3 regions of the Pseudarthrobacter sp. H2 genome follow, and region 3 is predicted to be linked to each of the others. Evidence: riboswitches for the same ligand, from Rfam matches in the RefSeq annotation. Region 3 holds a riboswitch; each other region holds the start of a gene.

Region 1 (3,265 bases), 1.2 Mb from region 3:
GCGTCCAGCGCCGGATTGTAGAAGAACGGCAGCGAGACCCGGTCGGTGCCGCGAAGGGGCGAGATCACGCGGTGCAGGGTCGCCTTCAGGTAGCCGTTCGTCGCCAGTTCGAGCATCTCGCCGATGTTGACCACGAACGTTCCGGGGACCTGCGGCGCGTCGATCCACTTCCCCTGGTAGTCGACCTGGAGACCGCCCTTCCCGGGCTCCACCAGCAGCAACGTCAGTACCCCGCCGTCGCGGTGGGAGCCGACACCCTGCTTGGGCTCCGGGTCGGACTCCCCCGGATACCGCACCACCTTCAGCAGAGGGAACGCGCGGTCGGCGAAAGCGGCGTCGAAGGTGTCCTCGGGCGCGCCAAGCGAGACCGCCACGGCCCGCAGGAGGGCGAGCGAGATGGCGCTCAGCCGTTCGGTCCACTCGGAGACAATCTTCCGCATCTCCGGCAGCGCTTCCGGCCACAGGTTGGGCCCCTCGAGGCGCCAGTAGTCCGCGACGCCGGGCCCCGGCTCCACAGCGTCACGCTCGACGCCGATGTCGATCTGCTCACGCCAGTCCACAGCGCCGTCCGTGAGTTCGCCGCCGACCCTGGTGTAGCCGCGGAACTGCCGGCTGTGGACGTTCTCGACCGCGAGCTTCTGGTCCTCGGGCAACTCGAAGAAGCGGCGGGAGATGTCCAGCATGGCGTCCGTCAGTTCCGGCGGGACCCCATGGCCGGCCAGGTAGAAGAAACCGACCTCATGCATGGCGTTACGCAACTCGTCACGGAATAAGGACGCCTCTTCCGGGCCGGCATTCAAACGGGAGAAGTCGAGCACAGGCAATGTTTCGAGTGGCAACGTTTATATTCCTTTTCGGTACCATTGGCAAGCCGAAGCCTTAACTAGCCTCAATGTTACGCACAGGTCTGCTGCGTTGGACACAAAGGTGTCGAAATAAGACATTTGGGCTGACCGGCGATCCGGTGGAAGCGCTGCTCCCGATGGACGTGCGGTTATTGCTTGTCGGTACGGGCCTTGCGGGCGGGATCGACCTTTCCGTCGGCGCCGTAGTCACCCTCGGAGTACCGGCCGATTTCCGACTCGGCGGTACGGCCTGGAACCGCCCCCGCGTCGCCGTAGTCGGCCTTCACATACCGGCCGGCTTCCTTGGCCTTCCCGCCCAGGGGCTCAGGGAGCTCGCCCTCGCTGCCGACCGCGCCATAGTCGCCTTCGCTGTACTGGCCTTCCTCGTCGTCGGCATGGCGGCCACCATCCCTGCCGGTCTTGCCGTAGTCGCCTTCGACATATCGGCCGCGAAGTACGGGTTCTTGGGGTTCTTCCGGCCTTCTCTTCTCCGGTTCTTCAACGCTGCTGCTGTCGGTCATCATCCTGCCTTTCCCACGACGAACTGATGCGTCTGTTCGGGCGCTCTCTAATTTTATCGTCGCCTGCCGTGGCTGGACAGGGCAATGTGGAACGTCGGCCGCCGGGCTGGCCCTGTCCAGCCGATGTGACTCTTTGTGATCATTTGTTTCAGAAAGCGTCGTAATTATTGGGAAATCGAAGATTATGCAACAAAGTGGGGTTTGTCCGGGACGCTACCGACCGACAAAACCAGAAACACCCGTAACCACGAATTAACACCATCCAGATCGGCTGAGAGACCTGGCTCGATGACGCCGTAGCAACCACCCTTCGGGGCACGGTGCTAATGCCAGGACCGATGGAGATTGCCAAGATCCCAAGGTCAACCGACCCGGCCCGTGCCGTGTCGGACGCACCTTATGGTCCTGGAGTTCCTCGGTCATGACCGAGAGGATCCGCGATGGATACCAACGCAGCACCCACGCCCCCGACGAGTGCGAAGACCAAACGCCGTCCCCTGCGCCTGCTGACCCTGATGGGTGTGGCGGCCCTGGCGCTGAGCGCCTGCGGCGGCACCGCTGGCGGCACCTCGGCATCGCAGGCCGGCCCGGAGGGGAATCCGGTGCAGGGCGGAACGTTCGTCTTCGCGGAAGTCACCCCGATCAACAACTTCCAGACCCAGGCGGCGCGCTTCTACGAGAAGGCCAACGTCCTGAACAGCGTGCTTGACCGGCTGACCTATTTCGACGCCCGGAAGGGCGAACTCGTCCCTTGGATCGCCAGCAAGTTCACCGCGAGTGAGGACCAGACCAAGTTCACCTTCACCATCCGCCCCGGCGTGAGCTTCAGCGACGGAACACCCCTGGACGCCAAGGCCGTCCAGGCGAACCTCGACGCGCTCGGGAAGGGCGTCGAGAGCGCCAAGATCCAGCCGAACGTTGATTTCTCCGCCTACAAGTCCTCCCAGGTCATCGGCGGGGACCAGGTGGAGGTGACGCTGTCCTCCCCCGACGCCAACTTCCTGCGGGCCACCTCCTCCGTCACCGCCGGACTCGTCTCCCCGACGACGCTTGCACTGGACAACGCCGGCCAGTCAGCCATCGCGAAGATCTCGGGCTCGGGTCCTTTCGCCTTCGAATCGGAGAAGGCCGATGAGGAAATCGTCCTGGCCAAGCGTGCGGACTACGCCTGGGCTCCGGCGGGTGCCCCGAACCAGGGAGCCGCCTACCTGGATAAGGTCGTCGTGAAGTACCTCCCGGAGGTGGCACACCGCGCCGGGGCCGTGCAGACCGGACAGGTTGACCTGGTTCGCGGCCTGCAGCCGGCCGACGAAACCACCCTTGCCGGCAGCGGCAACCAGGTCCTTCCGGCCAAGGGCATCGACCTGACGTCCAACATGGCGGCAGTCCGCATCGGCAGCGGCAAGCTCGCCGACGCGAAGGTACGCCAGGCACTGCAGCTCGGAATCGACCGGCAGACCCTGAAGGACACGGTGCTCTCCGACAGCTACGAACTCGCCGGATCCATCCTGAACCGCGAAGCACCGGACTTCGTTGACCTCTCCGCCGAACTGGCCTACAACCCCGAGAAGTCCAAGAGCCTGCTGGAGGAGGCCGGGTGGGCCGTGGGCGCCGACGGCATCCGCGCCAAGAACGGCCAAAAGCTTGAAGTCACTGTCACCTCATCAAACAACTCCGTCGTCATCAAGCCGGCATTCGAGTTGATCGAGCAGCAGTGGCGCAAGATCGGCGTGAAGCTGATCAACCGTGCGGCCGACAACACCTTCCTCGCCACCGCGATGAAGGAACCCAACGTGGAATTCTTCGGAACCCGCCAGTTCGCCTATGGCGGCCTGGGCCCGGTCTTCGGCCCGGCCACCAATACGCAGACCTTGAATTCCGACCAGCAGCTCAATGAGC
Region 2 (3,265 bases), 1.8 Mb from region 3:
ACGCCGGGACCCAACGGATCTCAGGCGCTCTTGGCCGCCCGGAATCCGGCGTCGAGGTCCGCAAGGATGTCGTCGATGTGTTCCAGTCCCACCGAGAGCCGCACGAGCCCCGGCGTCACGCCCGCCACTGCCTGCTGTTCCGCCGTGAGCTGGCTGTGGGTGGTCGACGCCGGGTGGATGACCAGGGAGCGCACGTCGCCGATGTTCGCCACGTGCGAGTGCAGCTCGAGCGCATCAACGAAGCGCTTGCCAGCCTCCGCTCCGCCGGCGAGGTTGAACGACACGACCGCGCCGGTGCCCTTGGGCCCGTACTTGCGGCCACGCTCGTACCAGGGGCTGGACGGCAGCCCCGCGTAGGCGACGGATTCGACGTCGTCCCTCGCCTCCAGCCACTCAGCCACCCTGGTGGCGTTGGCGACGTGGCGTTCCACGCGCAGGCTCAGGGTCTCGATGCCCTGGGCGATGAGGAAGGCGTTGAACGGGGAGACGGCCGAGCCGAGGTCGCGCAGCAGCTGGACGCGGGCCTTGAGGATGTAGGAGAGGTTGGCGCCCAGGGCGCCGTCCGCCCCGAGGTCCCGGGCGTAGACCAGGCCGTTGTAGGTGGGGTCCGGGGTGTTGAAACCGGGGAACCGCTCCGGGTCCTTGCCGAAGTCGAAGTTGCCGGAGTCCACGATCACGCCGGCAATCGCGGCGCCGTGGCCGCCGAGGTACTTGGTGGCGGAGTGCACCACGATGTCCGCGCCCCACTCGATCGGACGGATCAGGTACGGGGTGGACAGCGTGTTGTCCACGATCAGCGGCACGCCGGCCTCGTGCGCCACCTTCGAGACGCCTTCGATGTCCAGCACATCCTGGCGCGGGTTGGACACCACCTCGCCGAAGAACAGCTTGGTGTTGGGCTTGACGGCGTCGCGCCACTGCTCCAGGTTGTCCGGGTCCGCCACGAAGGTGACCGAGATGCCGAACTTCTTCAGCGTGTGGGCCAGCAGGTTGTAGGTTCCGCCGTAGAGGCTGGGGCTGGCCACGATGTGGTCGCCGGCTTCGGCAACGTTGAGGATCGCGAAGGTCTCCGCGGCCTGGCCGGAACTGAGCAGCAGGGCGGCGAGGCCGCCTTCGAGGCTGGCCACGCGCTGCTCCACCGCGTCCTGGGTCGGGTTCCCGATCCGGGTGTAGATGGGGGCAAGCTCGGCCAGCGCGAAGCGGTTGGCGGCGCTCTCGGCGCTGGGGAAGACGAACGACGTCGTCTGGTAGATGGGCAGTGACCGCGCGCCGGTGGCGCTGTCCGGCTCCTGGCCGGCGTGGATCTGGCGGGTTTCGAAGGACCAGGCGTTGGACATCGGAACAGCTCCTCAGGGGACCGGGCACAGGCCGCCCTGGGCTCATCGCCCGGGACGGCAGCGGCGCCGCGCTTGCCCTCCGGCGGGCGCCGGACGGCCAGGTCTTCACCCGGGGCACCCCACCGCGATACGAGGGTTGCCGGCCAGCAAGCCGGGGCTGTGCGCTGGCACTCATGACCTGGCTTCAGTCTAGGAACGCCCCAGCCGCGCTGGATAGCTTTATGACGAAGATGAAGGCGCAGCGGTTCCCCCAGCAAATCCCGGCAGGACATCCCACCACGGTTAGGACCGCCTAAGCTGAGAGCCCCATCACAAAGTGCCAAGATGATGGCATGCGCATGGATCATGTCTCTTACGCCTGTGAACACGATGGCTTGGCAGCCACCACCGAACGAATTGCGTCCGCCCTCGGCGTCGAAGCCGTGAAGGGCGGAGTACATCCCCGGTTCGGGACCCGCAACATGATTATCCCGCTCGCGGGACACAAGTATCTGGAGGTCGTGGAGGCCCTGAACCATCCGGCTTCCGACAAGGCCCCCTTTGGCCAGGCAGTCCGCGCCCGCTCGGAAGCGGGCGGCGGCTGGATGGGCTGGTGTGTCGAGGTCGACGACCTGGCACCCTTCGAGGAACGCCTTGGCCGCGCCGCGGTCAACGGCAACCGGAAGTTCCCGGACGGCCGTGAGCTCGTCTGGAAGCAGATCGGCATCCTGGGCCTCATTGCGGATCCGCAGGTCCCCTACATGCTCAAGTGGGAGGGCGATCCGGAACTTCACCCGTCCAACGCCTACCCGAGCAACGTCAAGATGTCCGCCCTCACGATCGCCGGCTCAGCAGAGCGCGTCACCGAGTGGCTCGGCGTGCCGGTGGAGAAGCCGCTGGAAGACGTTGCCGTGAACTGGCTGGCCCCCCGCGGCACGCCGGGCATCCTGTCCGTCACCTTCGAAACGGCAACCGGAGCCGTCACCATCTGACGCTCCCGCCGCCCAACTCTTCGGCCGCCATCAGCGGGTGCCACTGACGCCACCCACCGATGGCGGCCGAATTCTTTTTAATGCCTCCTTCGCGGCCCGCTTCCCAGCCGCCGCCCCGGCCGCCGCCTCAGCCCAGGCCGATCGCCTTCCCGAAGAGGCTGAATCCGACGAAGGCCACGGTGTCCAGGACGGCGTGCGCGATGACCAGCGGCATCACCCGCCGGGTCCGCGTGTAGACCAGGGCAAAGACCACTCCCATCACCGCGTTGCCGATGAAGGGCCCGAAGCCCTGGTACAGGTGGTAGCTGCCGCGCAGCATGGAACTGACGAAGATCGCCGCCGGCATGCTCCAGCCGAATTTGCCGAGCCGGTCCAGCAGGTAGCCCACGACGATCACCTCCTCCACGATCCCGTGCCGCACCGCGGACAGGACCAGCACCGGGACAGTCCACCAATAGGAGTCCAGCGCGCTGGGGATGATCGCCGTCGTGATGCCGAGGGCGCGGCCGGCGGCGTACAGGCCCAGGGACGGAATCCCGATCAGGGCGGCCAGCCCCAGCCCCTGCAGCACGTCCTTGCCGGGCCTGGCGAAATCCAGGCCCAGCTTCCGGAACGCCGAGGCGCCGCGACGGCTGCTTCCGGACAGGCCCGCCCGGTGTTCGGTGAGGAAATAAATCACCAGGACCACCGGGACCAGGGCGAAGATGATGTCCAGCAGCTGGTACGTGAGGTCGAAGTACTCACGGCTGCTCTGCGAGCGGTTCAGCGTGGACGTCCCCTGCGCCAGCGGCGCCTTGGTCAGCTTGTCCAGCAACTGGACCACCGAGTACACCGCCGACTGCCCCAGCGACAGCCCCAGCACAATCCATACTTCTAGCCGCAGCCGACGGCGGGAGGGAACCAACATGTTCCCATCTTGCCCGCACTTGCCGGTAGTTGCCTGATCCCGGCTTTTCC
Region 3 (3,265 bases):
CGTGCAGTCGCTTTGAAATCTACTGCGAGGTCTCACCTGCGGGGGACGTTGATACCGCCTGTTCCGATGCCCTGGACTCTGTCGGCCTCTGCACGGGCCTGGCCGCCGCCCTGCTCGCGTCACTGTTCGAGCACACGCATGGGGAATCGGCGACGAAGCATCTTTTCGCCGTCGTGACCGGCCTCGATTCGGTTGTTGTCGGTGAGCGCGAAGTCGCCGGCCAGGCCCGCCGTGCCCTCGCTGAAGCGCAGGCTGCGGGTACCGCGAGCGGGCGTTTGATCCGGCTGTTCCAGGCGGCCTCCCGCACGGGGAAGGAGGTGGGGGCCCGGACCGCGCTCAGCAGCACGAGCAGGTCCATAGCCTCTGTGGCCCTTGACCTTGCCGCCGCCGGATCGGGGCAGCCGGCCCTGGACGATGTGTCCGTGGTCCTCTTCGGCACCGGAGCGTACGCGGCCTGCGTTGCGGAGATACTCAGAAGCAGGCGGTGTTCAGCCACTTATGTTTTTTCCCAGTCCGGCCGTGCGGACGCCTTTGCGGCGGCCAGGGGAGGAACGGCGCTGACGGCCCGGGAACTGCCCGCAGCCGTTGCCCGGGCAGACATCATCATTGGCTGCAGCGGCACCGAAACGCGCATCGGCGCGGCCCAACTGGCAGCCTGGAGGGACGAAGCTGCCCATCCCCTCACCGTCATCGATCTCGCCCCCAGCCATGATTTCGACCCTCACGTGGCGGATCTTCCGGGCATTGAACTGATCACCCTCGAATCGGTCCGGCTGGCGGCTCCCCCGGCGGACGCGGAGGCGCTCCGCGTTGCCGGTGCCCTGGTCCGGCAGGCAGCGCGCCGCTTCGAGGAACAAGAGGCAATCCGCATGGTCGACACGGCCATCGTTGCCCTGCGCCTGCACATCCATCAAGTCCTCGAGGCTGAAATGGAGCGCGTCACGAAACAACACGGGTGCGGCGCCACGGCTGAAGAAGTGAACTCCGCTCTGCGCCGCATCGTCCGGCGCCTGCTCCACATCCCGACGGTCCGCGCCAGGGAACTGGCCACGGCCGGCCGCCAGGACGATTACGCGGCAGCCCTGGAAGCCCTCTTCGGCCTCAACGTCCAGCTCACCATCCCGCGGATACCCGGCACGATGAGCTCCGTGGAAAGCGTCCCGGCCGCTCCGGCCGCTGCGGCTGCTCTCTAGCTACATGGCGTAACAAACCGCTTCACATTGGAGCGTGGCCTTTTCCCCGGCGGCGTGGTTGTCCTAGGCTCGATGCAGGTCACGAGTGCCAGCGCTAAACCCCGGTTTGCTGGCCGGCAACCCTCCATTCGCGGTGGGGTGCCCCGGGTGACGACCTGGCCGGTCCGGAGTGGACCCGGCAAGCGCGGATCCCCGGAGCGTGGGGTCCTGTTCGAATGAGGTCCTTTTGACAACCGCCATTTTCCCCGCCGCCACTGCGATTGACTCCACTGCGCTTGACTCCACTGCGCTTGACTCCACTGCGCTTGACTCCACTGAAGGTGGGGACCCGGACGCACGGTTCGCCGTCGCGGGCCGCCCGCTCTCCGCGGTGACCGGGGCCGAGATCCAGGCCCCCCTCATCCAGGGCGGCCACGTCCGCTACGCCAACCTGGACTACGGCGCCTCGGCACCGGCCCTGTCCGTGGTGTCCGCCTACCTGAACGAGATCCTTCCGTTCTACGCGAGCGTCCACCGCGGCGCCGGCTACGCCTCCCAGATCAGCACGTCCGTCTACGAGAACGCCCGCAGCATTGTGCGCGGCTTCGTGGGCGGCCGGGCAGACGATGCGGTCATCTTCACCCGGAACACCACCGATTCCCTCAACCTGCTCGCCGGTTGCCTGCCCGTGCGCGGCGGCAAGCACACCGGCGAGGTCCTCTACCTCGACATCGAGCACCACGCCAATCTGCTGCCGTGGCAGAAGGTGCCGCACCGCAGCGTCGTCGCCGCCCCCACCCTGGCGGCCACCCTGGAGCGGCTGCGCGGGGAACTGGCGCACGGCGGGATCAGCCTGCTCGCCGTCACCGGAGCCTCCAACGTCACCGGGGAAATCCTGCCGATCCGGGCCCTGGCCGCCCTGGCCCACGAGTACGGCGCCCGGATCGTCGTCGACGCCGCCCAGCTCGCCCCGCACCGGCGCATCAACATCGCCGCGGACGACGTCGACTATCTCGCCTTCTCCGGCCACAAGCTTTACGCACCGTTCGGCGCCGGCGTGCTGGTGGGGCGCCCGGACTGGCTCGACGCCGGCACCCCGCACCTCGCCGGCGGCGGCGCGGTCCTGGACGCCAGGCTCGACACCGTCAGCTGGACCACCGGCCCGGCACGGCACGAGGGCGGCTCCCCCAACGTCCTGGGTGCCGCCACGCTGGCCCGCGCCACCGAGGTGATCGCGGCGCTGGACGAGGAGCAATGGCACGCCCATGAGAACGCCATCCGGTCCTTCCTCGTCGAGGGGCTCCAGCGCATCGACGGCGTGAGCGTGCACCAGATCTTCTCCGACACGGAACAGGGCGCCGGGACCATCGGCGTCGTGAATTTCTCGGTTGCAGGCTACGACGCAGGCCTGGTGGCGGCCTACCTTTCGGCCGAACACGGTATCGGCCTGCGGGACGGCCGTTTCTGCGCCCATCCCCTGCTCCGCCGGCTCGGGCTGCCTTCCGGTTCCCTGCGGGCAAGCTTCGGCCTCGGCTCGCGGCTGGAGGATGCGCAGCGGCTGCTCGCCGGAATCCAGGAGCTGCGGCAGACCGGCCTCGGCTGGGATTACGTGGTGGATGCCGGCCGCTGGGTCCCGTCCAACGATTCCCGCAGCTACCCGCACTGGGCACCGAACACGCCGGGCACCGCGGGCGCAGCCCCCTGCTCCCTGGATTAGGCGGCAGCCGTCCGGGGCCGGGCGTCCGGCACCGGGGACCGGCGCCCGCTGCCGCATGCGGTAAATTCGGAGGATACCCAACCGGATCTGCCGAAGGAGATCGCACGTGGCACGCGGCGGCCCCAAACTCCACCATGAGCGACGCCAGCAGCTGGGGCAGAGCTTCCAGGACGGCGGCGAGCACTATGAAAGGGTCCGCCCCGGCTACCCTGAAGAATCGGCCGGCTGGCTGATCCCACCGGGCGCGCAGGACGCCGCGGACATCGGCGCGGGGACCGGAAAGTTCACGGCACTGCTGGTCGGGCGCGGCCTGCGCACCGTGGCGGTGGATCCTTCGGCGGACATGCTGGAGCAGCTGCGCCGGACCCTGCCCGGC

The links. A riboswitch is a leader RNA that binds a small molecule or an ion and turns the genes downstream of it on or off. The one in region 3 is predicted to bind S-adenosylmethionine.
Region 1: linked by a shared signal. The riboswitch ahead of ACQCSZ_RS10090 (ABC transporter substrate-binding protein) and the one ahead of ACQCSZ_RS04215 (aminotransferase class V-fold PLP-dependent enzyme) in region 3 are both predicted to bind S-adenosylmethionine.
Region 2: linked by a shared signal. The riboswitch ahead of ACQCSZ_RS12955 (bifunctional o-acetylhomoserine/o-acetylserine sulfhydrylase) and the one ahead of ACQCSZ_RS04215 (aminotransferase class V-fold PLP-dependent enzyme) in region 3 are both predicted to bind S-adenosylmethionine.

The regions. Positions count from the first base shown of each region.
Region 1 is NZ_CP189594.1:2,126,078-2,129,342, forward strand. It holds gene ACQCSZ_RS10080 (isopenicillin N synthase family dioxygenase) at 1-839, opposite strand, end outside; gene ACQCSZ_RS10085 (hypothetical protein) at 995-1,369, opposite strand; SAM riboswitch class I at 1,622-1,711, shown strand; gene ACQCSZ_RS10090 (ABC transporter substrate-binding protein) at 1,807-3,265, shown strand, end outside.
Region 2 is NZ_CP189594.1:2,733,917-2,737,181, forward strand. It holds gene ACQCSZ_RS12955 (bifunctional o-acetylhomoserine/o-acetylserine sulfhydrylase) at 21-1,337, opposite strand; SAM riboswitch class IV at 1,401-1,516, opposite strand; gene ACQCSZ_RS12960 (VOC family protein) at 1,670-2,308, shown strand; gene ACQCSZ_RS12965 (CPBP family intramembrane glutamic endopeptidase) at 2,436-3,215, opposite strand.
Region 3 is NZ_CP189594.1:900,232-903,496, reverse strand. It holds gene ACQCSZ_RS04220 (glutamyl-tRNA reductase) at 1-1,193, shown strand, start outside; SAM riboswitch class IV at 1,271-1,384, shown strand; gene ACQCSZ_RS04215 (aminotransferase class V-fold PLP-dependent enzyme) at 1,420-2,889, shown strand; gene ACQCSZ_RS04210 (class I SAM-dependent methyltransferase) at 2,996-3,265, shown strand, end outside.